3 regions of the Citrobacter sp. U14242 genome follow, and region 2 is predicted to be linked to each of the others. Evidence: predicted binding sites of a transcription regulator. Region 2 holds the regulator's gene; each other region holds the start of a gene.

Evidence for each region. The regulator CRP, encoded in region 2, controls carbon source genes, mostly activating them, when cyclic AMP is high. The targets are predictions, from matches to a motif close to ATGTGANNNNNNTCACAT.
Region 1: epd (erythrose-4-phosphate dehydrogenase) is a predicted target of CRP. The motif match lies at 5,575-5,592, and genes of this name have one in related genera.
Region 3: aaeR (HTH-type transcriptional activator AaeR) is a predicted target of CRP. The motif match lies at 8,125-8,142, and genes of this name have one in related genera.

Annotation. Positions count from the first base shown of each region.
Region 1 covers NZ_JBKGLW010000011.1:70,277-80,371, forward strand. The annotation lists gene ACLJXE_RS18415 (zinc-binding dehydrogenase) at 1-176, shown strand, start outside; gene glpX (class II fructose-bisphosphatase) at 173-1,144, shown strand; gene ACLJXE_RS18425 (MltR family transcriptional regulator) at 1,160-1,669, shown strand; gene ACLJXE_RS18430 (nucleoside/nucleotide kinase family protein) at 1,666-2,376, shown strand; gene ACLJXE_RS18435 (ABC transporter ATP-binding protein) at 2,333-3,016, opposite strand; gene ACLJXE_RS18440 (ATP-binding cassette domain-containing protein) at 3,010-3,687, opposite strand; gene ACLJXE_RS18445 (energy-coupling factor transporter transmembrane component T) at 3,675-4,382, opposite strand; gene ACLJXE_RS18450 (ECF transporter S component) at 4,383-4,961, opposite strand; gene ACLJXE_RS18455 (PPC domain-containing DNA-binding protein) at 4,986-5,411, opposite strand; gene epd (erythrose-4-phosphate dehydrogenase) at 5,786-6,805, shown strand; gene pgk (phosphoglycerate kinase) at 6,854-8,017, shown strand; gene fbaA (class II fructose-bisphosphate aldolase) at 8,233-9,312, shown strand; gene ACLJXE_RS18475 (small-conductance mechanosensitive channel MscS) at 9,503-10,095, shown strand, end outside.
Region 2 covers NZ_JBKGLW010000002.1:41,708-51,802, reverse strand. The annotation lists gene ppiA (peptidylprolyl isomerase A) at 1-510, shown strand, start outside; gene ACLJXE_RS03020 (YhfG family protein) at 617-784, shown strand; gene ACLJXE_RS03015 (putative adenosine monophosphate-protein transferase Fic) at 774-1,376, shown strand; gene pabA (aminodeoxychorismate synthase component 2) at 1,408-1,971, shown strand; gene ACLJXE_RS03005 (aspartate aminotransferase family protein) at 2,057-3,274, shown strand; gene ACLJXE_RS03000 (YccS/YhfK family putative transporter) at 3,323-5,410, opposite strand; gene crp (cAMP-activated global transcriptional regulator CRP) at 5,462-6,094, opposite strand; gene ACLJXE_RS02990 (OsmC family protein) at 6,404-6,811, shown strand; gene ACLJXE_RS02985 (phosphoribulokinase) at 6,905-7,774, opposite strand; gene ACLJXE_RS02980 (YheU family protein) at 7,828-8,046, opposite strand; partial or broken gene ACLJXE_RS02975 (hydrolase) at 8,043-9,111, opposite strand; gene ACLJXE_RS02970 (NUDIX hydrolase) at 9,147-9,866, opposite strand; gene prs (ribose-phosphate diphosphokinase) at 10,060-10,095, shown strand, end outside.
Region 3 covers NZ_JBKGLW010000005.1:312,290-322,384, reverse strand. The annotation lists gene ACLJXE_RS10800 (Maf family protein) at 1-195, shown strand, start outside; gene rng (ribonuclease G) at 185-1,654, shown strand; gene yhdP (AsmA2 domain-containing protein YhdP) at 1,764-5,564, shown strand; gene tldD (metalloprotease TldD) at 5,640-7,085, shown strand; gene aaeR (HTH-type transcriptional activator AaeR) at 7,178-8,107, opposite strand; gene aaeX (p-hydroxybenzoic acid efflux pump operon protein AaeX) at 8,292-8,495, shown strand; gene aaeA (p-hydroxybenzoic acid efflux pump subunit AaeA) at 8,503-9,435, shown strand; gene aaeB (p-hydroxybenzoic acid efflux pump subunit AaeB) at 9,441-10,095, shown strand, end outside.

The DNA of each region.
Region 1 (10,095 bases), on a different contig from region 2:
ACGGCGTTACCATGCCACTAACCGCCATTGCTGATTTCGCGGAGAAAGGGAAAACAGATCCATTATTCAAAGAACTGGCGCTGCTGATGGAGGAGACGCACGGTATCTGGAATGAAAAGGCAGAAAAATACCTGTTGGCACACTTCGGCGTTGATATCGGGGAGGCGGCGATATGATGTCGCTGACATGGCCGTTATTTCGTATCACGGAACAGGCTGCGCTGGCAGCCTGGCCGCAAACCGGGTGCGGCGATAAAAACAAGATTGACGGTCTGGCCGTGACGGCAATGCGTGAAGCATTGAACAATATTGCTCTCCGTGGGCGAATCGTCATTGGCGAAGGGGAGATTGATCGCGCCCCGATGCTGTGGATTGGTGAGGAAGTGGGAAACGGCGCCGGACCTGAGGTAGATATCGCCGTCGATCCCATTGAAGGAACCCGAATGGTGGCGATGGGGCAAAGCAATGCGCTGGCCGTCATGGCGTTTGCCCCCCGCGGTAGTTTGCTACATGCTCCTGATATGTACATGAAAAAACTGGTTGTTAATCGGTTTGCAAAAGGGGCCATTAATCTGGCGCTGCCGCTGGCAGACAATCTGCGTAATGTGGCAGCGGCGCTGGGTAAACCGCTGGAGCGACTGCGGATGGTAACGCTGGATAAACCGCGCCTTCAACCGGCGATTGCCGAGGCGACACGACTGGGCGTTAAAGTCTTTGCTCTGCCCGATGGCGACGTGGCCGCCAGCGTACTGGCCTGTATGCAGGAAAATCCCTATGACCTGATGTATACCATTGGCGGGGCACCTGAAGGGGTTATTTCAGCCTGTGCAGTTAAAGCGCTGGGGGGCGACATGCAGGCTGAACTGATTGATTTTTGCGAGGCGAAAGGTGATAGCGCAGATAATCGTCTGATTGCGGCACAGGAACGTCAGCGCTGCATGGAAATGGGCGTTGAAATCAACCGTATCTATGCGCTCGACGAACTGGTAGGGGGAAATAAGATCCTCTTCAGCGCGACGGGGGTTACGGGCGGCGATCTTGTGAAAGGGATCCAACAGGTTGCGAATGGTGTGCGCACGCAAACTTTACTGATCGGCGGCGCGGATCGAACGTGTAATATAATAGACTCTCTGCATTCATGGTGATTTATCGGATAACTAATGACGACGCTGACAGAAGATGATGTGCTTGAGCAACTGGATGCTCAAAATAATTTACTTTCGTTTATGACGACGGCACATAATATTTTGCTCAAGGGCATTAAGCGCTTTCTGCCGTCGTTGTTCGTCAATAACGATGAAGAGATCGTGGAATATGCAGTGAAGCCGTTGCTCGCCCAGAGTGGACCGCTTGACGATATCGACGTTGCGTTACGTCTGATTTATGCGCTGGGAAAAATGGATAAGTGGCTTTATGCCGATATCACCCATTTTTCTCAGTTTTATCAGTACCTGAATCAGCAGGATATTATCCCCGGTTTTGCCGATGACATTACCTGGGATTTTGTCAGCAACGTGAACAGTATTACCCGTAACGCAACGCTCTACGGCGCGCTGGAGTCGATGAAATTTGCCGACTTTGCTGCGTGGTCCGAGGTACGTTTTTGCGCAATGGTCAAGACGGCAATGACGCTGGCGGTGACGGCGATTTTAAAGGAATTAACACCGTGAAAATCGAGCTAACGGTGAATGGGCTACAGGTTGAAGCACATTACCATGATGATGAGATAGAAAACGTCCACAAACCGTTATTACAGCAGTTGGCAAAAATACACGCCATAAATTCGCAGCGACGCACGATCGTTTTTCTCTGTGCTCCGCCGGGGACGGGTAAATCGACGCTGACCACCTTCTGGGAATATCTCTCCCGTCAGGATCCTTGCCTGCCGGAGATCCAGACACTGCCGATGGATGGCTTCCATCACTACAACAGCTGGCTGGATGCCCATAACCTGCGGGCATACAAAGGCGCGCCGGAAACCTTTGATGTGGATAAGCTTGCGCAGAATCTACGTCAGATAAGGGAAGGGGAAGGGGCCTGGCCGCAATATGACCGGCAAAAGCACGATCCGGTCGAAGAGGCCATAACAGTGACAGCACCGATGGTGATTGTGGAGGGAAACTGGCTATTGCTCGATGATGAAAGATGGCGAGCGTTAGCTGAGTTTTGTGATTACTCGTTGTTTGTTCGCGCTCCAGCCAATGCGCTGCGTACGCGACTGGTAGGTCGTAAACTGGCTGGCGGAGTATCACAAACTGACGCTGAGGCGTTTTATGAGCGCACCGACGGACCGAATGTTCGTCGGGTGCTGGAACACAGCCTGCCAGCAGACCTTATGCTGGAGATGACGCTTGAGGGTGCATATCGGACGGTGTGAGATTTTTGTTGTGTAGCCGTACCACGCGTGAAAAATGGCGCTGCGTAAATGCAGCGTCATGACTGATCGCCACAATACTGGTACTGCGCGCACGACACACTGCCAGCCAGTTTTCGAAGACGCCAAGCCAGTGCGCATCAAAATCCCGACTGGGCTCATCCAGCAATAGAATAGCGGGTTCGAGGGCTTCCAGACTGGCGACGGCAACCATGCGTCGCTGTGCTGTATGCAGATCGAGTGGGTGTGCGTCGGCGACGTCCTCTAGCTGACATAATTGCAGCGCCGCCATCGTGCGTTGCGCAACTTCAGTTGCGGGAAGCTTCTGTAGCCGTAATCCGAAGGCCACTTCCTCTGCTACCTTGCTGTGAAAAATTTGATTTTCCGCCTCCTGAAACAGCACGCCGAGTACCCTGGCGCGCTCCCTATTTTTCAGTTGCGCAATCGCGCGGTTCTGAACGGTTATTGTGCCGGATGAAGGCGTCAGTAGTCCGGCCATAATGCGCAGAAGCGTGGATTTTCCCGCGCCATTATCGCCCGTTAATGCCAGCCATTCACCCTCCTGGAGTTCCAGCGAAATATTGCGTAAACAGTCATCGGCGGCGTTCGGCCAGCGATAGCTGACCTGATTTAGCGTTAACATAGCGGTGACAAAGCTCCGTCGCGCAACTGCCATGCCTGCTGGCAGTGGCTGAGAAAAGGGGAATGATTGCGTTCAAAAAGCACAATCAAAGCATGCTGTTCCTGCGCCCAGTGTTGCAGTCGCGCCAGCAGCATTGTCGTGGCCTGCGCCGTCAGGCGACTGAACGCTTCATCCAGAATCAATATTTTCGGCTGCATGGCGAGTGCGCTGGCAATCACTACCCGCTGGGTTTCCCCGCCGGAAAGGGTGCCCGGATGACGATGGCGTAGAGACTGACATTCCGTCAGCGCCAGGGCGGCGTCTATGCGCTGCATAATTTCAGCTTCGGTAAAGCAAAGGTTTTCCGGGCCAAACGCCACTTCTTCCTCCACGCTGAAAGTACAACCTGAAAGCTGCAGGTAAGGTGACTGCTGCACAAGCTGAATGGTACTCGACTGCTCGACCAGTGACAGTTGCCCGATGGGATTACCCAGTAGCGTGCCTGTACCCTCAATTTCTCCCGGAAGGAAATCGGGATACCAACCAGCCATCAGCTGCGCCAGCGTGCTTTTCCCGCTGCCGTTATCGCCAAAAATAGCCACCATACCAGGGCTGGCATAATGGAAATCGTAACAGGCAGGTGGCCGCATAGCGTGCGTCGGGAGATAGCGAAACTGCTCTAACGTAACCATATCCAGACTCCTGTCTCAACCACCATCAGAACCACCATCCCGTAGCGGGCCAGACGTTGTAAGGTGCTGTCTGATGGCGCCCACAGCGTGGTGCGTGTGCGATGTAGTCGAAATCCGCGCATATCGAGCGCTGCACCGCGAACGGCTAAGTCATTGAGTGCGTTATGGGTGAGCGGCACAACCAATGCAGGCATGGCGCGTAAACGTTGATACCAGCTCTCATCCAGCGGTACACCGCGTGCGCGCTGGGCCTCGTGAATAATCGCCAACTGGTGTTTGAGCTGTTCAACCACCAGCAACGGGCCTGCGAACAGGTAGGCAACGCCTGGCGGCAGGCGAGACGCGAACAGGGCGCGCATAAAGCGCGAAACCGGTACGTATTGCATCCACATCTGCGATGTTGACACAATGGCCAGGATCCTTAGCCAGAGCGTAACGGCATCGGCCCAGCGTTCCGGCGTGCGCGGCTGCCCGCTCATCCACTCGGTAAGCCATCCGCCGTGTACCAGCCATAGTCCCAGCCCTAAGGGGATCATCAGCCAGAGTACGTATTTCGCCCGCGACCGCGTAGCCTTCATACATAGCAAACCGACGAACGTCGCGGCGCTGTACACGCTGAGCGGCACTCCGGCTGGCAGCAGGAGCGTGGAGCAGGCGGCAAGCGCCCACAGAGTTAACGACGTAAACGGGTGCATTTAGCGCACAGCAGACATCGTTGGGAAATGGCGCGTGGTGCGCAGCGGAAGTTGGCGTAACAGTATCCAGACGATGATGGCCGTGAGGATTTTATCGACCAGATTCGCGCCGATGACGGTGATGGCAACGGACTCCACCAGGTTCTGACCGACCGAGTGCATCCAGGCGACAAAAAGATCGGCGCCGCTGCCGGTGACGCCGCCGAACAGGGTCGTGCGAATCGGCACAGCAACGAGGGTCACGGCAAGCGTGATGATCACGCCGCTGACCACGACTTTGGGTAAGGTGCGAAACCAGCCAGCCCGTGCCAGCCAACCGGCAACCAGGCCGATAACCATCGCCACGGGAGCAAAGGCGGCTGCAATTGGATCGGTCAGCAGTCCCCACAGCAGATTAGTGAGCAAGCCGGTCAACATCCCCACAACCGGGCCTAACAGTACCGCGCTAATTAAGGTGCCAATGGAGTCGAGAAAAATGGGCAATTTCAACATACTGATAAGCTGCCCCCCGACCATGTTGATAGCGATAGCAATGACAATCAGTACCAGAGACTGGCTGGAAAATTGGCGACGCGCCATAGAAGACCTCTTTTAAGTGAAGCGTTAGCGGGATGAAATAACCAGTTCGTCATAACCTGAAACGGTGCAGGGTTGGCGACTAAATGCCAGACTTGTTAGCTCGCCAATGACCAGTTCCAGTGTGGTTCGCACAGTACAGCCTGCCATCATGTGGCCCCCCAGCATGGTGCCTTGTGGATCGGACACCGCAAGATGGAGGTGTTCGCCAGTCAGTTCCAGCGTGCCGTTCAGGGAGATGACTTCCCAGGTACCGGTGAGTAATGTGGTTTCTTCACGCCCAGCGTAGCGTAAAGCGACGTTGGTCAGGCTTCCGGTACAACCTGCTATCCATGCCGCCTGCAACTGGTGTTGCTGGACAAAAGCATGTAGCTGAGAAAAGACTTCCTGACCGGGGAACAAACGCAGCGCATGAAAGCGAGCTTCAGATGATTGAGGAGTGAATGTAGCCATGATTGAGGGACTCCGAGACTCGGACGTTGCGCTGATAATATAGACGCAGGTTAGGGAGCTTTCTGATATAAATCAGGATTTGTGATATGGCAACGAAATAATCTTGCTACGCTTATTCGCAATTCTGGAATATGGAATAAATTTAGCAGTGAAGGGCTTTAAAATGTGACGCAAGTCAGATAACTGTGTTCTGTTGCTGGACAATCATTCCTTTTATTCCTTGTTTCGCTTATTCTAGCTGAAGCGTTTCAGTCGATTAAATGTTCGACAATTAATCAATTAGTCGCAGTTTGCGACAGGTAAGGTTTCCCTGAACGGTTTGCTGCATTACTCTGTCAGCCACATCGTTTCTGAGAAATCCTTGCAGGAGACCTATGACCGTACGCGTAGCGATTAATGGTTTCGGTCGCATCGGACGTAACGTGGTTCGTGCTTTGTATGAATCCGGGCGTCGGGCGGAAATCACCGTGGTGGCTATCAACGAACTGGCGGATGCCGCAGGCATGGCGCATTTGTTGAAATATGACACCAGCCATGGGCGTTTTGCCTGGGATGTTCGTCAGGAACGTGACCAGCTCATCGTTGGCGATGACGCGATTCGCATTCTGCATGAGCGAACCCTTGATGCGCTTCCGTGGCGTGAATTGGGCGTCGACGTTGTGCTGGACTGCACCGGTGTTTTCGGCAATCGCGAACACGGCGAGGCGCATATTGCCGCTGGTGCTAAAAAAGTGCTCTTTTCACATCCTGGCAGTCACGACATCGACGCAACCGTTGTGTTTGGCGTTAATCAGGAGCAACTGCGCGCTGAGCACCGAATCGTCTCCAACGCCTCCTGCACCACGAATTGTATAATTCCCGTCATTAAATTGCTGGATGATGCTTACGGCATCGAGTCTGGTACCGTCACGACGATCCACTCCGCGATGCACGATCAGCAGGTTATTGATGCTTATCATCCTGACCTGCGCCGCACGAGAGCGGCTAGCCAGTCGATCATCCCGGTTGATACCAAACTGGCGGCAGGTATCACACGAATTTTTCCGCAATTTAACGATCGTTTTGAAGCGATTGCGGTACGTGTACCGACCATTAATGTGACGGCGATCGACTTAAGCGTGACGGTGAAAAAACCGGTAAAAGCCAGTGAAGTCAACCAGTTGCTGCAAAAAGCAGCACAAGGTGCATTTCATGGTATAGTTGACTATACGGAATTACCGTTGGTCTCTGTAGATTTTAACCACGACCCGCACAGCGCCATCGTTGATGGTACACAAACGCGTGTGAGTGGGGCTCACCTGATCAAGACCCTGGTCTGGTGCGATAATGAATGGGGCTTTGCTAACCGCATGCTCGATACAACGTTAGCGATGGCTGCTATTGGTTTCAGGTAAGGCGCGTGAGCGCTTGCAAAACTTTAAGAATCAACGAGAGGATTCACCATGTCTGTAATTAAGATGACCGATCTGGATCTTGCTGGTAAACGTGTTTTTATCCGTGCGGATCTGAACGTACCAGTTAAAGAAGGGAAAGTAACCAGCGATGCGCGTATCCGTGCCTCTCTGCCAACCATCGAGCTGGCCCTGAAGCAGGGTGCAAAAGTGATGGTAACTTCCCACCTGGGTCGTCCTACCGAAGGCGAGTACAACGAAGAATTCTCTCTGCTGCCGGTTGTTAACTACCTGAAAGACAAACTGTCTGCTCCGGTTCGCCTGGTAAAAGATTACCTGGACGGCGTTGAAGTTGCGGCCGGTGAACTGGTTGTTCTGGAAAACGTTCGCTTCAACAAAGGCGAGAAGAAAGACGACGAAGCGCTGTCCAAAAAATATGCCGCACTGTGCGACGTATTCGTCATGGATGCTTTCGGCACGGCTCACCGCGCACAGGCTTCCACTCATGGTATCGGTAAATTCGCTGATGTAGCGTGTGCGGGTCCGCTGCTGGCTGCTGAGCTGGATGCACTGGGTAAAGCACTGAAAGAACCTGCTCGTCCGATGGTTGCTATTGTTGGTGGTTCTAAAGTTTCTACCAAACTGACTGTTCTGGACTCCCTGTCTAAAATCGCCGATCAGCTGATCGTAGGCGGTGGTATTGCGAACACCTTCGTTGCCGCTCAAGGCCACAACGTGGGTAAATCCCTGTACGAAGCTGACCTGGTTGATGAAGCTAAGCGTCTGCTGACCACTTGTGACATCCCGGTTCCAACCGACGTTCGCGTAGCGACTGAATTCTCTGAAACTGCACCGGCTACGCTGAAATCCGTTAGCGATGTGAAAGAAGACGAGCAGATTCTGGATATCGGCGACGCTTCTGCACAGCAGCTGGCTGACATCCTGAAGAATGCGAAAACCATTCTGTGGAACGGCCCGGTTGGTGTGTTTGAATTCCCGAACTTCCGTAAAGGTACTGAAATCGTTGCTAACGCGATCGCAGACAGCGAAGCGTTCTCCATCGCAGGCGGCGGCGATACTCTGGCAGCAATCGACCTGTTCGGCATCGCTGACAAAATCTCCTACATCTCGACTGGTGGTGGCGCATTCCTCGAATTCGTGGAAGGCAAAGTCCTGCCAGCAGTAGCCATGCTCGAAGAGCGTGCTAAAAAGTAAGACTTTAATGGGCAGGGAAACCTGCCCTTATTTCAGCGCGCTCCAGAGCACGCTTCAATTCTTTACACAAAATCATTCGAGTTGCATCAAGGCGGCAACTGAGTGAGTTCCCCGGGAGCTTACTTACGTAAGTGACTGGGGCGAGCGAAGGCAGCCAACGCTGAGGCGGCTTGAAGGATGATGTGTACAACGGCCGAAGATACAGGACTCGTAAAATGTCTAAAATTTTTGATTTCGTAAAACCAGGCGTAATCACTGGTGATGACGTACAGAAAGTTTTCCAGGTAGCTAAAGAAAACAACTTTGCTCTGCCTGCTGTTAACTGCGTTGGTACCGACTCCATCAACGCCGTTCTGGAAACTGCTGCAAAAGTTAAAGCGCCGGTAATCGTACAGTTCTCCAACGGTGGTGCTTCTTTCATCGCGGGTAAAGGCGTGAAGTCCGACGTTCCTCAGGGCGCTGCAATCCTGGGTGCTATCTCTGGCGCACATCACGTTCACCAGATGGCTGAACACTACGGTGTTCCGGTTATCCTGCACACTGACCACTGCGCGAAGAAACTGCTGCCGTGGATCGACGGTCTGCTGGACGCGGGTGAAAAACATTTCGCAGCAACGGGCAAACCGCTGTTCTCTTCTCACATGATCGATCTGTCTGAAGAGTCTCTGGAAGAGAACATCGAAATCTGCTCCAAATACCTGGCGCGTATGTCCAAAATGGGCATGACTCTGGAAATCGAACTGGGTTGCACCGGTGGTGAAGAAGACGGCGTGGACAACAGCCACATGGACGCTTCTGCCCTGTATACCCAGCCGGAAGACGTTGATTATGCTTACACTGAGCTGAGCAAAATCAGCCCGCGTTTCACCATCGCTGCTTCCTTCGGCAACGTACACGGCGTGTACAAGCCGGGCAACGTGGTTCTGACTCCGACCATCCTGCGCGATTCTCAGGACTATGTTTCTAAGAAACATAACCTGCCGCACAACAGCCTGAACTTCGTGTTCCACGGCGGTTCCGGTTCTACTGCTCAGGAAATCAAAGACTCCGTAAGCTACGGCGTAGTGAAAATGAACATCGATACCGATACCCAATGGGCGACCTGGGAAGGCGTTCTGAACTACTACAAAGCCAACGAAGCTTACCTGCAGGGTCAGCTGGGCAACCCGAAAGGCGAAGATCAGCCGAACAAGAAATACTACGATCCGCGCGTATGGCTGCGTGCTGGTCAGGCAACCATGATCACCCGTCTGGAACAGGCTTTCAAAGAACTGAACGCGGTTGACGTTCTGTAATTTACGCCGTTCTACGTGACATGAGGCCCGCAAATGCGGGCCTTTTTTATTATGATTTCAATATGCTGACGACAGAAATTTTGTGATCAATTTGGCAACATTGGGGTTTTTTGTTTAACCTAGTCAGGTTGCCCGCCCCGGTGGGGGGGCTTTATTTCTCCCGTTTGGGTAAGCAAAAAAGGAATATTGAATGGAAGATTTGAATGTTGTCGACAGCATAAACGGTGCGGGCACCTGGCTGGTCCGCAACCAGGAACTGCTGCTGAGCTATGCCGTCAATATCGTTGCGGCCATCGCCATTGTTATTATCGGTATGATTGTGGCGCGTATCGTTTCGAACACGGTTAACCGCTTGATGGTGGCGCGTAAGATTGATGCGACCGTAGCCGACTTCCTCTCTGCGCTGGTGCGCTACGGGATCATTGCGTTCACGCTGATTGCTGCCCTCGGACGCGTTGGGGTGCAGACGGCTTCGGTGATTGCCGTTCTCGGTGCGGCAGGTTTAGCCGTTGGTCTGGCATTACAAGGTTCGTTGTCTAACCTCGCTGCGGGCGTACTGCTGGTGATGTTCCGCCCGTTCCGTGCGAGTGAGTATGTTGACCTCGGCGGCGTAGCCGGAACCGTGCTTAACGTGCAGATTTTCTCCACGACCATGCGTACCGTGGATGGCAAGATTGTTGTGATCCCAAACGGCAAAATCATCGCCGGGAATATCATCAACTTCTCTCGTGAACCGGTTCGCCGTAACGAATTTATTATCGGTGTAGCCTACGATTCCGATAT
Region 2 (10,095 bases):
GCGTTGGCAGCGAAAGGGGATCCGCACGTTCTGCTGACAACCTCTGCCGGTAACATTGAACTGGAACTGAACAGCCAGAAAGCCCCGGTTTCAGTGCAAAACTTTGTCGATTATGTCAACAGCGGTTTCTATAACAACACCACATTCCACCGTGTGATCCCGGGATTTATGGTGCAGGGTGGTGGGTTTAATGAGCAGATGCAGCAGAAAAAACCTAACCCGCCAATCAAGAATGAAGCGGATAACGGGCTGCGTAACACCCGAGGCACTATTGCTATGGCGCGTACTGCGGATAAAGACAGTGCGACCAGCCAGTTCTTTATCAACATTGCGGACAATGCATTCCTCGATCATGGCCAGCGTGACTTTGGTTACGCCGTGTTCGGTAAAGTTGTGAAAGGTATGGATGTTGCGGACAAGATTGCGCAGGTACAGACCCACGATGTCGGTCCTTACCAGAATGTTCCGTCAAAACCGATTGTTATCCTTTCCGCTAAAGTCCTGCCGTAAGCCTATTTTGCGCGGGTAGTTCCTGCCCGCGTTCTTCCCCTTCTCTGCGTAACCCGAAATTGCTGCTTATACTTGTGGCAAGTGTCGGCTCATTCAGGGAGGTCACGTGAAAAAACTCACCGATAAACAAAAGTCCAGGCTCTGGGCGCAACTGCGAAATGCCAATTTCCAGGCAAGCCGGCGACTGGAAGGCGTGGATATTCCACGGGTTACTCTGAGCGCTGAAGACGCCCTGGTGCGTCTTGAAGAATTGCGGAGGCACTATGAGCGATAAATTCGGTGATGGACGTGACCCCTATTTGTATCCTGGTTTGAACGTCATGCGTAACCGGCTGGGGGTTCATCAGGCGCAGCGTCTGGCGCAGGCAGCTTATGAATTGACGGCGCTACGTGCCGCCACAATTGAACTGGGGCCGTTAGTTCGTGGTTTACCCTACCTGTGCGCTATTCATCGCCAACTTTATCAGGATATTTTCGACTGGGCGGGCAAGCTACGCGAAGTCGATATTTATCAGGGCGACACACCTTTCTGCCATTTTGCCTGGATAGAGAAAGAGGGCAATGTGCTGATGCAGGACCTGGAAGACGAGTCCTGGCTGGTGGGACTGCCGGAAGACAAATTTGTCGACCGACTTGCGCATTATTATTGTGAAATTAATGTGTTACACCCGTTTCGTATTGGCAGCGGTCTGGCGCAGCGTATTTTCTTCGAACAGTTGGCTATTCATGCCGGGTATATACTCAACTGGGAGGGCATCCAGGTTGAGGAGTGGAACCAGGCAAATCAAAGCGGCGCCATGGGTAACCTGTCCGCACTGCAGGCGATATTTCGTAAAGTGGTAAGCGAAGCTCCGGAAACTGAGTAGAATAGCGCGGTTCTTCTGTACCGGAGCCGCCATGATCCTGCTTATCGATAACTACGATTCTTTTACCTGGAACCTGTATCAATACTTCTGCGAACTGGGCGCAGATGTCCTTGTCAGACGTAACGACGAGCTGACGCTGGCGCAAATTGATGCGCTGAATCCGCAGAAAATCGTCATTTCCCCGGGGCCATGCACGCCGGATGATGCGGGCATCTCGCTGGATGTCATTCGTCTTTATGCGGGTAAGATCCCTATGCTGGGCGTTTGTCTGGGCCATCAGGCGATGGCACAAGCCTTTGGCGCGACCGTCGTGCGGGCGGCAAAAGTGATGCACGGTAAGACTTCACCCATTACGCATACCGGGCAAGGTGTTTTTCAGGGATTGGCAAACCCGCTAACGGTGACGCGCTACCATTCGTTGGTGGTCGCACCTGAGACGTTGCCTGAATGCTTTGAAGTGACGGCGTGGAGTGAAACGCAGGAGATTATGGGCATTCGTCACCGGGATTGGGATGTGGAAGGTGTGCAATTTCACCCGGAGAGCATCCTCAGCGATCAGGGGCATCAGCTGCTGGCTAATTTCCTTAACCGGTGATTTGTGGTTGCTATTCAGTGATTTTTTATTCATATTTTGTGATTATAATTTCACTAGCATTTCTGCTTAACAGGGTGGTAATGACATGGCAACTGAACAAACTGCAATTACGCGCGCAACATTCGATGAAGTGATTCTGCCGATTTATGCACCGGCAGAGTTTATCCCGGTAAAGGGGAAAGGAAGTCGAGTCTGGGATCAGCAGGGTAAAGAGTATGTTGATTTCGCGGGCGGCATTGCAGTGACCGCGTTAGGGCATTGCCATCCGGCACTGGTCGAGGCATTAAAAACCCAGGGTGAAACGCTGTGGCATACCAGTAACGTGTTCACCAATGAGCCGGCGTTGCGTTTAGGTCGCAAAATCATTGATGCCACTTTCGCCGAACGCGTGTTGTTCATGAACTCCGGTACCGAAGCTAACGAAACCGCCTTTAAGCTGGCGCGGCATTACGCTTGTGTACGTCATAGCCCATTCAAAACTAAAATCATCGCCTTCCATAATGCGTTTCACGGTCGCTCGCTGTTTACTGTTTCCGTGGGCGGGCAGCCGAAATATTCCGACGGCTTTGGCCCAAAGCCCGCGGATATCATCCATGTGCCGTTTAACGACCTGCATGCGGTAAAAGCGGTGATGGACGATCATACCTGTGCCGTGGTGGTTGAGCCTATTCAGGGGGAGGGAGGGGTTAGTGCTGCCACGCCAGAATTCCTGCAGGGGTTGCGCGAACTGTGCGATCAGCATCAGGCATTGCTGGTGTTTGATGAAGTGCAGTGTGGGATGGGGCGTACCGGTGACCTGTTTGCCTATATGCACTACGGCGTGACGCCGGATATCCTGACCAGCGCTAAAGCTCTTGGTGGTGGATTCCCGGTGAGCGCGGTACTGACGACGCTGGAGATAGCCTCCGCATTCCATGTTGGCTCGCACGGTTCGACCTACGGCGGTAACCCGCTGGCCTGCGCGGTTGCAGGAGCGGCGTTCGATATCATTAATACCCCGGAAGTGCTGGAAGGTATTCAGGCCAAACGCCATGCCTTTGTGCAGCATTTGCAGAAAATTGATCAGCAGTTTGATATTTTCAGCGATATTCGCGGCATGGGGCTGCTGATTGGCGCTGAATTGAAGCCGCAATTTAAAGGTCGTGCGCGTGATTTCCTCTACGCTGCTGCTCACGAAGGGGTGATGGTGCTGAATGCCGGGCCGGACGTGATGCGTTTTGCGCCGTCGCTGGTGGTAGAGCAGGCTGATATCGATGAAGGGATGCAGCGCTTCGCGCAGGCGGTCGAGAAAGTGGTGGGTTGATCGCCTGTTTGCCGGATAAGGCGCTTGTGCCGCCATCCGGCAAACCTCTTAACCTTTCATATCCCGCAGCCGCCTGCTAAGCCAGATACCGTGGTGCGGTCGCTGGCGCCAGGCAACAGAAGAGATGGTGTGCATGGTATTAAGATGCCCCAGTATTCGTTGTAGATGCTGCTCAAGCGTACTTAATGGGCCGTGTGAGAGCATCTCTGGTGATTCGAGAATATTCACATCACCTGAACTTCCCGGCCCGTCATATTCCAGCCGCTGTTGACAGCGCTGGAGCGCAATTTCGCAGGATTCCAGATATCGCTGCGCCAGATCCGGCGTCAACATCGTGTGCTCTCTTGCCAGGGTAGTCATTGCATTGATGTGCTCGACGATGAACTGGCTGTGTGTAACCCACAGTTTCATATCTGCCAGATAGTGCGAGTTAAACCCGGGTTCCTGCATGGCCTGGTTTAATGAGTTAAACAGCGTGTTTTGCGCCTGGTTGACCCGCATGCGCTGATACGCCAACGGTGTGGCTTGCGGATCGTTGCTGAGGATTAGGCGGATGGCTTCTTGATCTGCTCCTAGTGCATCGTGAGCGTTCTTACGTAGTAAACCACTCTGCCATTGCGGCCACAGCCAGAGCGTACCGCCAAAGGCGATCAAACAGCCGATCACGGTGTCGACAAATCGGGGCACGATAAACTGTTCCCCGTTCAACGTCAGTAACTGCAGGGTATATACCGCCGTGACCGTAAAGCCCACGGTGGCCCAGCCATAGTTTTTGCGGATGATCAGATAGCTCACCAGGGTTATCAGCAGCATAGCTGCCAGCGTGAAGCCCTCAGGAATATGAAAGTGCAACGTAACACCCGCAATCACCAGTCCGACAAGCGTGCCCACCGAGCGGTGTAAAATACGCACCCGGGTTGCGCCGTAGCCATTCTGAGTGACGAACAGTATCGTCATCAGGATCCAGTAAGGTTTTGGCAGGTGTAAAGCGCTACCCATCAGGCTGGCGATACTCAACATGACGCTGATGCGTCCGGCGTTACGCAGCGCCGGAGATTTCAACGACAAATAGTTTTTCAGTGCCGGAATTAACGGTAATCGACGCTGTTTATCAGCCATCAAATCCCGGGCATATAGTGGGCGTTGGGTACGCAGCACACGGGCAATGCGGCTGAAATGCCAGTAGCAAAATTGTCCCACCGGATTATCCGGGTGCTGCCGGGCAATCTTCTCCAGGGTGCCTATCTGCTTTTCCATCGAAAAACGCGTTGGCAAGCGGTGGTACAAAATGTCATCAGCCAGTACGCGCAGGCGTTCGGCAACGGTGCGAGCGTTCCAGCGAATCACCTGTTCAGCATGACTGCGTTCAACAAGCTTCTGCACTTCTTCGGGTTGATGCAGGCTGACGGAAATATGTTCCTGTAAATCCAACGCTTCCTGGAAAACACGTAGCAAGCGTTTGTATTCATTATTGTGATGTGCCGACAGCATGTGCATTTGCTGGTAGCACTGGGTAATCAGATCCACGGCTTTTTGTTGACGGACCAGCAGGGGCGGTAGTGCTTTTTCGGGATCGGTATGCTGGGTCAACATGCTGTATTTGGCCTCACAGTAATCGGCTAATTCGCGGTACAACAAACTGAGTGATTCGCGCAGCGGTTGTTCACGCCACATCCAGAACCAGAACCAGTTAAACAGGCCGTACCATACTGTCCCCAACGCGTAGATCAGCAGTGGTTCCCAGACGGGCATGTTCCCGGCCAGACTCAGTGTGAAAATCGCCGCGATCAGTGAGGCGGGCAGAAGTCGTGCATGCAACGGGCTTAGCTCGGCGGTCACACCGAGAATCAGCGTCAGGCCGGTGAGGATCAGCGGCAGCGGTATCGTTTGTGCCAGCAGTAACTGCATGATCAGGCTGCAGCCGGCAAACAGCGAGGCGCCAATAACTAAGCGTTTGAAAAAGCGCTTATGCGGGGTATCAAGACCGGCAATGTTGCAGCAGGCGGGGACGAGGGAGAAAAGCAGTCCCAAATGAAGCTGACCAATGATAAGACCGACAGCCACAGGTAAACATAGCACCAGCGTCTGTCGTAGTGCGTAGTTGATCTCGGGGTGATAAATCAGTCTTCGCCACATCGGAGCAAACAAAAATGGCGCATTACTGCGTAACACGCCATGTCGATGGGATTAACGCGTGCCGTAGACGACGATGGTCTTACCATGCGCGGAGATCAGGTTCTGATCTTCCAGCATCTTCAGGATACGACCAACGGTTTCACGGGAACAGCCAACGATCTGGCCAATTTCCTGACGGGTGATTTTAATCTGCATGCCGTCCGGGTGGGTCATCGCGTCAGGCTGTTTCGCCAGGTTCAGCAGAGTCTGGGCGATACGACCGGTTACGTCGAGGAAGGCAAGGTTGCCCACTTTTTCAGACGTTACCTGCAGACGACGAGCCATCTGAGAAGACAGGCGCATCAGAATATCCGGGTTAACCTGGATTAATTGACGAAATTTTTTGTATGAAATTTCAGCGACTTCACATGCGGTTTTGGCTCGTACCCAGGCGCTACGTTCCTGGCCTTCTTCAAACAGGCCTAGTTCACCAATGAAATCGCCCTGATTCAGATAAGAAAGGATCATTTCTTTCCCTTCTTCATCTTTGATCAGCACTGCCACTGAGCCTTTAACGATGTAATACAACGTTTCCGCTTTTTCACCCTGGTGAATCAGCGTGCTCTTCGATGGGTACTTATGAATATGGCAATGAGACAAGAACCATTCGAGAGTCGGGTCTGTTTGCGGTTTGCCAAGCACCATGCGCGGTTATCCTCTGTTATAAGCTGTCTCCAGAGCCAGAAAACGACGCTGCCTCTGGGGTTGCAAAAATATGCTTCCCGCTACCTGGGAAAGGGGCTGCTAAAAAGTGAACTGCAGCCTGTAATGTGATGTCCTCTGCATACCTGCAGTACGCCAATGTATTACTGTAGCGTCCTGACTGTTTTAGCATAGCTTTCGCCGTGTGTCTCCTGGTGTCTCGCTTCAGCATGACGCAGGTCGCCTTCCGTTGCGAGAATTGTTATGTACGCGTAATCTGTCAGGAAAATTGAAACATTGGAGTTACGAAATATGCAAGCGCGTGTAAAGTGGGTTGAGGGGTTAACCTTCCTCGGTGAGTCCGCCTCAGGCCACCAAATTTTGATGGACGGTAACTCTGGTGATAAAGCGCCGAGCCCGATGGAGATGGTATTAATGGCGGCAGGGGGGTGTAGCGCCATTGATGTCGTGTCGATCCTGCAAAAGGGTCGCCAGGATGTCACCAACTGCGAAGTGAAGCTCACCTCTGAGCGTCGTGAAGAAGCACCGCGTCTGTTTACCCACATCAATCTGCATTTCATCGTGACGGGGCGCGACCTGAAAGATGCCTCTGTGTCTCGGGCGGTTGATCTTTCTGCTGAGAAATATTGCTCCGTGGCGTTGATGCTGGAAAAAGCGGTGAATATCACCCATTCCTATGAAGTGATTGCTGCTTCGTGATGCCATGCCTGATGGCGTTACACTTATCAGGCCTACAGGATATAAACGTGTAGGCCGGATAAAGCATCAGCCGCCATTCGGCAAAAGAACACATTACTCGATCTTCTTCCCTTCCATCAGCCTCTGCACCAATGGCAGCATGATCAGCTCCATCGCCAGCCCCATCTTGCCGCCTGGCACGACTAACGTATTAATATGGGAAATGAATGAACCCTGAAGCATAGCCAGCAGCCAGGGATAATCGATGCCTTCCAGATTACGAAAATGAATCACTACAAAGCTCTCATCCAGCGACGGAATACTCTTTGCCGCAAAGGGGTTGGAGGTGTCGACGGTGGGCACACGCTGAAAGTTAATATGCGTGCGGGAAAACTGCGGCGTAATGTAATTGATATAATCGTCCATTGAGCGTACGACCGAGTCCATTACTGCCTCGCGGGAGTGACCGCGTTCGCTGGTATCGCGGGTGAGTTTCTGGATCCACTCCAGGTTCACTATAGGGACAACACCAACAAGCAGATCGACATGCCGCGCCACATTTTGTTGCGGGGTTACTACACCGCCGTGCAAGCCTTCATAGAACAGCACGTCCGTCGGTTCAGGCAGCGGCTGCCAGGGGGTAAATGTGCCCGGAACCTGATTCCACGGAACGGCTTCATCATACGTGTGCAGATATTTTCGTGACTGGCCTTTGCCCGACTGACCGTACTCGATGAAGGTGTGTTCCAGCAGGCTGAAATCGTTGGCTTCGGGGCCGAAGTAGCTGATGTGTCGTCCGGCGTCGCGCGCTTTGCGGATCGCCATATCCATTTCCGGGCGGGTATAACGATGAAAACTGTCACCTTCCACCTCGGCGGCACGCAGATTTAACTGTGCGAAAATTTTACGAAACGCGAGGCTGGTGGTGGTGGTCCCCGCGCCGCTGGATCCTGTTACCGCAATCACCGGATGTTTGGCAGACATAACAACTCCATAAATAGGTTGGTTTTTTATTATAGTCAGCCGTCGGCAGCGGATTACTTGTGAAGCTGTTTCCTCGGCATTATGTTGACCGTTTCATGCAGTTCGGACCATACCAGCACAGCTTCACCTGATTGTAACTGGCGTCTGACGTCGGCGACTTTTTGTTCGAGCGAGCGTTCATGTTCACCATAATCGGTGCCTTCGCGCAAGACAAAGCTTTCAATCAGGTTGTCCAGCGCTTCCGGGGAGATGTCTTGCCAGGGAATCATCATGATGATGCCTCCAGATATGTTGTCAGCCAGTCTGGAATACGGGATTCCAGCCACATCTCAGGGCGACGTAACGTGCCGCCAATAAATCCGACGTGTCCACCGTGCTCGGTGAGTTGATACTCCACCTGCGGGGGCAGATTCTCGGGTTGTGGGATGACATGGCTATCCATAAACGGATCGTCTTTGGCGTGGATAATCAGCGTCGGTTTGGCGATCCGATTCAACAGTGGCATGGCGCTGCACTGACGATAGTAATCTATAGCATCAGCAAAACCGTGGATTTTAGCCGTGATCAAATCGTCGAAATCGCGAATACGACGCAGGGATTTTAATTGCGCGAGGCTCACTGGCAGCGACCCCGGGTATGCTTCCAGTTTACGTGAGGCGTTGGCTTTCAGCAGATTGAGCAGGTAGCGCTGGTAGACGCGGGAGAAACCTTTCTCCATATGATAACTACAGGCTTCCAGTACGAAAGGCGCAGAGACAATCACTGCGGCATCAATTGGAATGTCGTTGCCTTCTTTTGCCAGCAGGCAGGCCAGCATGTTGCCGCCGAGCGAATAGCCTACTGCAGCGGTTGGCACGCGTCCAAACTCGCGCTCCAGCCAGTGTAAAAACCAGGTGCCATCTTCTGTTTCACCAGAGTGATAAATACGATTCAGGCGATTTGGCTCGCCGCTACAGCCACGAAAATGCATCACTACACCGAGCCAGCCGCGCTTTTGCGCCGCTTCAATCAGGCCGTGGGCGTACGGGCTGTTCAGGCTTCCTTCCAGACCGTGAAAAACCACCAGACGCGGCTTATGTTTGGCCTGCTGTGGATCTTCGCTCCATGCCAGATCGACAAAGTCACCGTCGGGTAATTCCAGACGCTGCCAGTGGGCGTCGAACTTCACCTTACGGCGTATTAAACGTGGCAACATCGTCTGTAGGTGACGGTTACTGATACCACGCATAGGGCGGAATTCTCGCGAATCGTCAGTAGGTGGGGTCATTTCTGTGGACGTGATTTCAACCATAACACCAGAGCAATTAATAATCGGAAAGAATAACTATACCGCGCACAGCGTGTGCAGGTTAGCCAATATGTGATTTTGTGCTTATTCGGCCAGCAGGTTACGTGAAAAAAGATGAATTTCCACGCCCGGTTTACGTCGCCACAGGCGGGCTTTTCGCGTGCCTGTCGCCATACTTTCACCGGTATCTTCAAACATACCTGATGCTTCAAAGCGGCGGATCAGGCTTTTGCGCTGAATCGACTGGCCGAGGATAACTTCTGTAGCTTCCTGTAGCTGACCATGGGTAAAGGTATCCGGTAAACAGTAAACGGGCAGTAAAGAATACATCGTTTTTTGCCGCAAGCGGTGCAGGGCGGCTTCAATGATGTTTTGGTGATCGAAGGCCAGCGGATAGTCGGCAAGCTTATCCACGGGTACCCAGCGGGCATCGCTGACGCTGGTGATATGCGGCTCGCAGTCCACCCAGGCGATAAGTGCAAACCAGGTGACCGTCAGGCTCCAGCCGCGCGGGTCACGATCTGGCCCGGAAAATGTGTCCAGTTGTTCCAGCCAGGAAGGTGAAACACCTGTTTTTTCAGTGAGTTTTCGTAGCGCTGTGGCGCGCGTGGAATCATCGTGTGCCATATCGATAAAGCCGCCGGGTAATCCCCAACATCCTTTTTGCGGCTGGTTTGCCCGTTCGACCAGCAACACGCAGAGCGCCTGTTGATGCAGGGTAAATAACACGCTATCCACCGTCACCAGCGGAGAGGGAAAGCGGCGGGCATCATACTGATTCAGGTATTCGGCTTCGGTGGTCATAAAGTACTCACGATGATGTGTAACGCCGCCAAGTGTACCAGCCCGGCATCGGGGGGCAAGGTGCGATTTTTTCTCGTTGCTTATCAGTAGATTATTGCCATATTCAAAAAGAATGCATTCTTTGCTTGCTTAATATGTGTCTTAAGGACATTATTAATTGTGTCGAAGGGACATAATTAAAAGGGGAAGCGAGATGAGCGTACAATTAGCATTAACTCTGGATGACCAG
Region 3 (10,095 bases), on a different contig from region 2:
ATCGCCGGTTATGTTGCCAGCGGTGAGCCTATGGATAAAGCAGGTGCATACGGTATTCAAGGGTTGGGTGGCTGTTTTGTCAGGAAGATAAATGGCAGCTATCACGCCGTAGTCGGCTTACCGCTGGTAGAAACGTATGAGTTGCTGAGCAATTTTAACGCACTGCGTGAGAAAAGGGATAAACATGACGGCTGAATTGTTGGTAAACGTAACGCCATCGGAAACGCGGGTGGCGTACATTGATGGCGGTATTCTGCAGGAAATTCATATTGAACGTGAGGCGCGACGCGGAATCGTAGGCAATATCTACAAAGGTCGTGTAAGTCGTGTACTTCCGGGTATGCAGGCGGCTTTTGTAGATATTGGGCTGGATAAAGCCGCATTTCTCCACGCATCAGACATCATGCCGCATACCGAATGCGTAGCGGGTGAAGAACAAAAACAGTTCACTGTGCGCGATATCTCCGAACTGGTGCGTCAGGGGCAAGATCTGATGGTACAGGTGGTGAAAGATCCTCTGGGCACGAAAGGCGCGCGTCTGACGACGGATATCACGCTGCCTTCCCGTTATCTTGTCTTTATGCCTGGCGCCTCGCACGTGGGGGTTTCTCAGCGAATCGAGAGTGAAACCGAACGCGAACGCCTGAAAAAGGTGGTGGCGGATTATTGCGACGAGCAGGGCGGATTCATCATTCGCACGGCGGCTGAAGGCGTATGTGAAGAAGACCTTGCCTCTGATGCCGCTTACCTTAAGCGCGTCTGGACGAAGGTCATGGAGCGTAAGAAGCGCCCACAAACGCGCTACCAGATGTATGGTGAATTGGCGCTGGCACAGCGCGTTCTGCGTGATTTTGCCGATGCTCAGTTAGACCGAATTCGCGTCGACTCCCGTCTGACTTATGAAGCATTGTTGGAATTTACTGCGGAATATATCCCGGAGATGACCAGCAAGCTGGAACACTATAGTGGACGCCAACCGATTTTCGATCTCTTCGATGTTGAGAATGAAATCCAACGTGCGCTGGAGCGCAAGGTTGAGCTGAAATCCGGCGGTTATCTGATTATCGATCAAACTGAAGCCATGACCACCGTAGATATCAACACGGGGGCATTTGTTGGGCATCGTAATCTCGATGACACTATCTTTAATACTAATATTGAAGCAACGCAGGCCATCGCACGTCAGCTGCGTCTGCGTAATCTGGGCGGCATAATCATTATCGATTTTATCGACATGAATAATGACGATCACCGCCGCCGGGTGCTGCACTCTCTGGAACAGGCGCTGAGCAAGGATCGCGTGAAAACCAGCATTAACGGTTTTTCACAGTTGGGCCTGGTAGAGATGACACGTAAGCGCACGCGTGAAAGCGTGGAGCATGTGCTGTGTAACGAGTGCCCAACCTGCCACGGACGTGGCACGGTGAAAACGGTCGAAACCGTATGTTATGAAATCATGCGTGAAATCGTCCGCGTGCACCATGCTTACGACTCCGATCGTTTCCTGGTGTACGCATCTCCGGCAGTGGCTGAAACCCTGAAAGGGGAAGAGTCGCATGCGCTGGCGGAAGTGGAAATCTTTGTTGGCAAACAGGTTAAAGTACAAGTCGAACCGCTCTATAACCAGGAGCAGTTTGACGTGGTAATGATGTAAATCGTGTAGTGGCACCCGCGCATGTAGGCCGGATAAGGCAAAACGCCGCTATCCGGCAATATTCACTCAGGGGGTGTGAGTCACTTTTTTGGCAGACAAGGAGAGGCGCGTGAGGCGATTGCCGGGGATTTTACTGCTCACTGGGGCCGCATTCGTTGTCATCGCAGCGCTGCTGGTCAGTGGGCTGCGCCTTGCTCTACCGCATCTCGATAGCTGGCGTCCGACCATTCTGGGTAAGATTGAATCTGCCACCGGTATGCCCGTTTCCGCCAGCCAGCTTTCTGCTAACTGGCAAAATTTTGGCCCTACGCTCGAAGCGCGCGATATTCATGCACAGCTGAAAGACGGTGGCGAATTCTCGGTAAAGCGTGTCACGCTGGCGCTGGATGTCTGGCAAAGTTTGCTGCACATGCGCTGGCAGTTTCGCGATCTCACCTTCTGGCAACTGCAGTTGCGCACCAATACGCCGATCCAACGCGGTGATAGCGGCGATGGAATTGAAACCAGCCACGTCAGCGATCTGTTCCTGCGCCAGTTTGATCATTTTGATCTTCGCGACAGCCAGGTCAGTTTTTTGACCCTGTCAGGCCAGCGTGCAGAACTGGCGATCCCTCAGCTAACCTGGTTGAACGGTAAAAACCGGCATCGTGCTGAAGGCCAGGTCAGCCTCTCCAGTCTGACCGGCCAGCACGGTGTTATGCAGGTGCGTATGGATCTGCGTGATGATGACGGCCTGCTGAATAATGGTCGCGTCTGGCTGCAGGCTGACGACATCGACGTTAAGCCGTGGTTGGGAAAATGGATGCAGGACAATGTTGCACTGCAAACCGCGCGCTTTAGTCTGGAAGGCTGGATGACGCTCAGCAAAGGCGAAATTTCTGGCGGCGATGTCTGGTTGAAAAAGGGCGGCGCAAGCTGGAAGGGAGAGAACAACATCCATACGCTGTCTGTCGACAACCTGACTGCGCATATCAGCCGTGAGCACTCTGGTTGGTTGTTCGCTATCCCGGACACGCGCATCACGATGGATGACAAACCCTGGCCGAGCGGCGCATTAACGCTGGCCTGGTTCCCTGAGCAGGAAGTGGGGGGCGCTAATAACAAGCGCAGCGACGAATTACGTATTCGCGCCAGTAACCTGGAGTTAGCCGGATTAGAGGGGCTACGCCCGATGGCCGCTAAGTTATCTCCGGCATTGGGTGATATCTGGCGGGCCACGCAACCGAGCGGCAAAATAAATGTGCTGGCGTTGGATATCCCGTTACAGGCGACCGAAAAAACCCGTTTCCAGTCCTCGTGGACCGATCTGGCCTGGAAACAGTGGAAGCTGCTGCCGGGGGCCGAACATTTCTCCGGTACATTGTCTGGCAGCGTGGAAAATGGCGCATTAACGGCCTCCATGAAGCAGGCAAAAATGCCGTATGAAACCGTCTTTCGTGCGCCGCTGGAAATAGACGATGGCGTAGCCACGTTAAGCTGGCTGAAGAATGACAAAGGTTTTCAGCTGGACGGGCGAAATATTGATGTAAAAGCAAAAGCGGTCCATGCGCGTGGGGGTTTTCGTTATCTGCAACCAACAGGTGATGAACCGTGGCTGGGGATTCTGGCGGGGATTAGCACTCACGATGGTTCTCAGGCCTGGCGCTATTTCCCGGAAAACCTGATGGGGAAAGAGCTGGTTGATTACCTCAGTGGGGCAATTCAGGGCGGTGAGGCTGATAACGCAACACTGGTTTATGGCGGTAACCCACATCTGTTCCCGTATTTGCATAACGAAGGTCAGTTCCAGGTGCTGGTGCCGCTGCGTAATGCAAAATTTGCCTTCCAGCCGGACTGGCCCGCACTGACTGACCTTAATATTGAACTGAACTTCATTAACGATGGCCTGTGGATGAAGACGGATAGCGTCAATCTGGGGGGGGTAAAAGCCACAAACCTGACGGCAAATATCCCTGACTACGCAAAAGAAAAACTGCTGATTGATGCCGACATCAACGGGCCGGGCAAAGCGGTTGGGCCTTATTTCGACGAAACGCCGCTGAAAGAGTCGCTTGGTGCCACACTGGAACAGCTTCAAATTGATGGCGATGTGAGTGCTCGCTTACATCTTGATATCCCGTTAGATGGTTCGCTGGTTACGGCCAAAGGCGATGTGAACCTGCGAAATAACAGTTTGTTTATCAAGCCACTCGACAGCACGCTGAAGAATTTGAACGGTAAATTCAGTTTTATCAACGGCGATCTCAAGAGTGAGCCGATGACGGCGAACTGGTTTAATCAGCCTCTGAATGTCGACTTTTCCACTACCGAGGGTGCAAAAGCTTACCAGGTTGCTGTGAATCTGAACGGCGACTGGCAGCCAACTCGCATGGGGATACTCCCCGCACAGGTGAATGATGCTTTAAGCGGCAGTATGGCGTGGAATGGTAAAGTTGGCATTGACCTGCCATATCATGCCGGAGCGACTTACAACATTGAGCTGAAAGGTGACCTGAAAAATGTAAGCAGTCACTTACCTGCCCCGTTAAACAAGGTAGTCGGCGAGTCGCTGCCAGTTAATGTTAAGGCAGAGGGTAACCTGCACAGCTTTGATCTGACCGGTAACGCCGGAAGTAAGAACCACTTTAACAGCCGCTGGTTGCTGAATCAGAAACTGACGCTTGATCGCGCTATCTGGACTTCGGAAAGCCGTACCGTGCCAGCGCTTCCTGACCAGCAGGGCATCGAACTTAATCTTCCGCCCATGGATGGTGCGCAATGGCTGGCATTGTTCCAGAAAGGCGCGGCGGATAACGTCGGAAGTAATGCGAACTTCCCGCAGCGTATTGCGGTGCGCACGCCTTCTTTATCATTGGGCGAGCAGCAGTGGAATAACCTGAGCATTGTATCTGAACCTGGGCTTAATGGTACCAGCGTACGGGCACAGGGGCGTGAGATAAACGCCACATTGGCTATGCGCAATAATGCTCCGTGGCTTGCCAATATCAAGTACCTGTATTACAACCCGAGCGCTGCAAAGTCATCGCCAAATACAACGCCAGCCTCGCCGTTCTCTGCCATCAATCACGTCAGTTTTCGTGGCTGGCCGGATGCGCAGATACGCTGCGAAGAGTGCTGGATGTGGGGGCAAAAATATGGGCGCATTGATGCCGATGTAGCGATAAAAGGTGACACATTAACGTTGAGCAACGGTCTACTGGATACCGGGTTTGCCCGACTGACCGCCGATGGCGAGTGGGTCAATGTGCCGGGCAAGGAGCGTACGTCACTGAAAGGAAAGCTGAATGGCAACAAGATTGATTCAGCCGCTGGTTTCTTTGGCGTATCTACCCCGATTCGTAACTCTTCCTTTAACGTCGAGTACGATCTGCACTGGCGTAATCCGCCCTGGGACCCGGATGAAGCTTCACTGAATGGTATTTTGCGCACCCGTTTAGGCAAAGGTGAGTTGACTGAACTTAGCACCGGACATGCGGGACAACTGTTACGTCTGCTGAGCTTTGATGCGCTATTGCGAAAACTGCGTTTTGATTTTAGCGATACGTTCAGCGAAGGTTTTTACTTTGACTCTATCCGCAGTACGGCGTGGATCAAAGACGGTGTGATGCACACTGATGATACGCTGGTGGATGGCCTGGAAGCTGATATCGCCATGAAAGGTTCGGTGAATCTGGTGCGCCGCGAACTGAATATGGAAGCCGTTGTCGCACCTGAAATTTCTGCCACCGTCGGGGTGGCCGCGGCGTTTGCCGTCAACCCAATTGTCGGCGCGGCGGTATTTGCCGCCAGTAAAGTTCTGGGGCCGCTGTGGAGCAAGGTCTCGATTCTGCGCTATCGCATCACCGGCCCGGTCGATAAGCCACAGATCAACGAAGTTCTGCGCCAGCCGCGCAAAGAAAGCCAGCAATGATTTGACGGGGGCGAGTAATTGCCCCAATCTCACTACATAGATCTTCTACCGCAGTAACTAATGAGTAGCAAAACGATGAGTCTGAACCTGGTAAGTGAACAATTGCTAGCGGCGAATGGCCTGAAACATCAGGATCTGTTCGCCATCCTGGGCCAACTGGCCGAACGCCGTCTTGATTACGGCGATCTGTATTTTCAGTCGAGCTACCACGAATCCTGGGTTTTAGAAGACCGCATCATTAAAGATGGTTCTTACAATATTGATCAGGGCGTTGGTGTGCGTGCCATCAGCGGCGAAAAAACGGGGTTTGCCTACGCAGACCAGATAAGCCTGCTGGCGCTGGAACAAAGTGCTCATGCCGCGCGTACTATCGTGCGTGACAGCGGTGATGGCAAAGTAAAAACGCTGGGTGCGGTAGAGCATCAGGCACTCTACACCTCGGTTGATCCATTACAGAGCATGAGCCGGGAAGAGAAACTGGATATTCTGCGTCGTGTTGACAGCGTTGCGCGTGCCGCTGATAAGCGAGTGCAGGAAGTGACGGCGAGCCTGACCGGCGTGTATGAGCTGATTCTGGTTGCGGCGACGGATGGAACACTGGCGGCAGATGTTCGTCCTCTGGTGCGACTGTCCGTCAGCGTGCAGGTAGAAGAAGACGGTAAACGCGAGCGTGGTGCCAGTGGTGGTGGCGGTCGCTTCGGTTATGACTACTTCCTCGCCTCCCTTGATGGCGAAGTCCGTGCTGACGCATGGGCGAAAGAAGCCGTACGTATGGCGCTGGTCAATCTCTCTGCGGTAGCGGCTCCAGCGGGCACGTTGCCAGTGGTGCTTGGTGCTGGCTGGCCAGGGGTTCTGTTGCATGAAGCTGTTGGCCATGGTCTGGAAGGTGACTTTAACCGCCGTGGAACCTCGGTATTCAGCGGCCATATGGGTGAGCTGGTGGCGTCAGAACTGTGCACCGTCGTTGATGATGGCACGATGGCGGATCGCCGTGGTTCAGTAGCCATTGATGACGAAGGCACGCCGGGTCAGTACAACGTGCTGATTGAAAACGGTATTCTGAAAGGCTACATGCAGGACAAACTGAATGCACGTTTGATGGGGGTGGCGCCAACGGGTAACGGTCGCCGTGAATCTTACGCGCATCTGCCGATGCCACGTATGACTAACACCTATATGCTGCCGGGTAAATCCACGCCGCAGGAAATTATCGAGTCTGTCGAATATGGTATTTATGCGCCAAACTTTGGTGGCGGGCAGGTGGATATCACCTCCGGTAAATTCGTGTTCTCTACCTCCGAAGCGTATCTGATCGAAAATGGCAAAGTGACTAAACCGGTGAAAGGCGCGACGCTGATCGGTTCCGGCATTGAAGCGATGCAGCAGATTTCGATGGTGGGTAACGACCTGAAACTCGATAACGGCGTCGGCGTTTGCGGTAAAGAAGGACAGAGTCTGCCGGTTGGCGTGGGTCAGCCGACGCTGAAGGTGGATAACCTGACCGTAGGTGGTACAGCATAATTGCACAGGCCGGATGGTAACGCTTTGCGTTTTATCCGACCAGCCAAATAGTGCGACCCAGGGCCCGGTAAGCGAAGCGCTACCGGGCATTTTTATTTCTCTTTGCCCCTGCCGTACATTCCCTGAAACAGCTGCGTCACGTCGACAAAATAATCCGTCAGAGAATTAATCACCACCTGTACCTTGAGTGGCATCTTGTCTTTTTCAGTATACAGCGCGTAGACCGGACGCGGGTCTGACTGGTAGCGGGGCAGCAGGATCTCCACCTCGCCACGGTTGATCTCATTGATCACCCACATCAGTGGGACAAAGGCAACTCCCGCACCGGCAGCCAGCCAGCGAACCAGCGTCATGGGATCATTGGTTACGAAGCGACCCTGTGGGATCAGGCGGGTAGAAATTCCCTCCGGGGCGATAAGTTCGAATACATTATCCGGGCGAACGCTGTATTCCAGCCACGAATGATTGCTGAGATCGGCAGGTTTCTCCGGAACACCAAACTGGGCGAGATAACTTTTTGCCGCGCAGACCACCATCGGCATAGCCCCCAGACGACGCGAAAAAAGGCTGGAGTCCTGCAGGGCGCCGACGCGGATAACCACATCCAGACCATCAGCAATTAAGTCTGGCGCAGGGATGCCAGTGACCAGATTAACCGACAGCCCAGGGTATTCTTTCAGCATTTTTTCGGTCAGTCCGGCAAGGACATTTTGTGCCATGGTTGAAGAACAACCAATGTGTAGCGTACCAATGGGCGTGTTGTTAAAAGCATACAGTTGCTCGTGAACATCCTGCGCTTCGTGCAGCATTCGGCGGCAACCCTGATAATAAATTTTACCCGCCTCGGTAAGCCCAATGCTGCGCGTGCTGCGGTTTAGCAGCTTAACCTGCAACTCATCTTCCAGTTTGGATACCGTCTGGCTTATCGATGAAACGCTCATTTGCAACTGCCTTGCGGCGGCGGTGAAGGAGCCCAGTTCGACAACTTTGGCGAACACCGACATACGTTTTAATCGTTCCATTATTCACTCTGGCTTAAAAGTGATTTAGATCACATTATATAGATAACAGCATAACAGTTACGCTAATATATTATTATTCAAATAACCGCTATGTCGCTCTCGCCTGGCTCATCCTTGCCCTTCTCTGCGGTGACATACGCGCAATAAACGATCATCTGCACTCTCTAAAACTACCAAGGTCAACATGAGTCTGTTTCCCGTTATCGTGGTGTTTGGTCTGTCCTTCCCACCGATTTTTTTCGAATTGCTTTTGTCACTGGCGATTTTCTGGCTGGTGCGCCGGGTGTTAGTTCCGACTGGCATCTATGATTTTGTCTGGCATCCGGCCCTGTTTAACACCGCGCTGTATTGCTGTCTGTTCTATCTAATAACGCGCCTGTTCGTTTGAGGTTGAAGTGAAAACACTAACAAGAAAACTCTCCCGCACGGCCATGACTCTCATCCTGGTCATTCTGGCCTTTATCGCTATTTTCCGCGCATGGGTCTATTACACCGAATCGCCGTGGACGCGTGATGCACGTTTTAGCGCTGATGTCGTCGCCATTGCACCGGATGTCGCGGGTCTTATCACCAATGTTAACGTCCATGATAACCAACTGGTGAAAAAGGATCAGGTCCTGTTCACTATCGACCAGCCACGCTATAAAAAAGCACTCGAACAGGCTGAAGCGGACGTCGCTTATTATCAGGTACTGGCACAAGAAAAACGCCAGGAAGCCGGTCGTCGTAACCGCCTGGGCGTGCAGGCCATGTCCCGCGAAGAGATCGACCAGTCGAATAACGTGCTGCAAACCGTATTACATCAGCTTGCGAAGGCGCAGGCGACCCGCGATCTGGCAAAACTCGATCTCGAACGTACCGTCATCCGTGCACCAGCCGATGGTTGGGTGACTAACCTTAACGTCTATTCTGGTGAATTTATTACTCGTGGCTCTACGGCGGTAGCGCTGGTTAAGCATCACTCTTTTTACGTGCTGGCCTATATGGAAGAGACCAAGCTGGAAGGTGTGCGTCCGGGCTATCGTGCTGAAATTACGCCGCTTGGCAGCAATAAGGTATTGAAAGGCACCGTCGATAGCGTGGCGGCAGGCGTGACAAATGCCAGCAGCACCCAGGATGCAAAAGGCATGGCGACCATTGACTCTAATCTTGAATGGGTGCGACTGGCGCAGCGTGTGCCGGTGCGCATCCGTCTTGATGACCAGCAGGGAACCCTGTGGCCGGCCGGTACTACGGCCACCGTCGTTATTACCGGTAAGCAGGATCGCGATGCCAGCCAGGAGTCGTTCTTCCGTAAAATGGCGCACCGTCTGCGCGAGTTTGGTTAATTGTGATGGGCATTTTCTCCATTGCCAATCAGCATATCCGCTTTGCGGTAAAGCTGGCATGCGCCATTGTACTGGCGTTATTTGTTGGCTTTCATTTCCAGCTTGAGACCCCTCGTTGGGCTGTACTGACTGCTGCGATTGTGGCGGCAGGCCCAGCCTTTGCCGCCGGTGGAGAACCTTATTCTGGCGCTATTCGCTACCGCGGCATGCTGCGTATTATTGGGACATTTATTGGCTGCATTGCCGCGCTGATCATTATTATCAGTATGATCCGTGCGCCGCTATTGATGATCCTGGTGTGCTGTATCTGGGCCGGTTTTTGTACCTGGATCTCTTCACTGGTTAAGATCGAAAACTCCTATGCCTGGGGGCTTTCGGGTTACACGGCGTTGATTATCGTCATTACCATTCAGGCGGAACCTCTGCTGACGCCACAATTTGCACTCGAACGCTGCAGCGAGATTGTGATGGGGATTGTCTGCGCCATCATTGCCGACCTGCTCTTTTCGCCCCGTTCAGTGAAACAGGAGATAGATGTCGAGTTGGACAGCCTTCTGGTGGCGCAATATCAGCTTATGCAACTGTGCATAAAGCATGGTGATAGCGAAGAAGTGGACAAGGCCTGGGGCACTTTAGTTCGTCGTACGGCAGCGCTTGAAG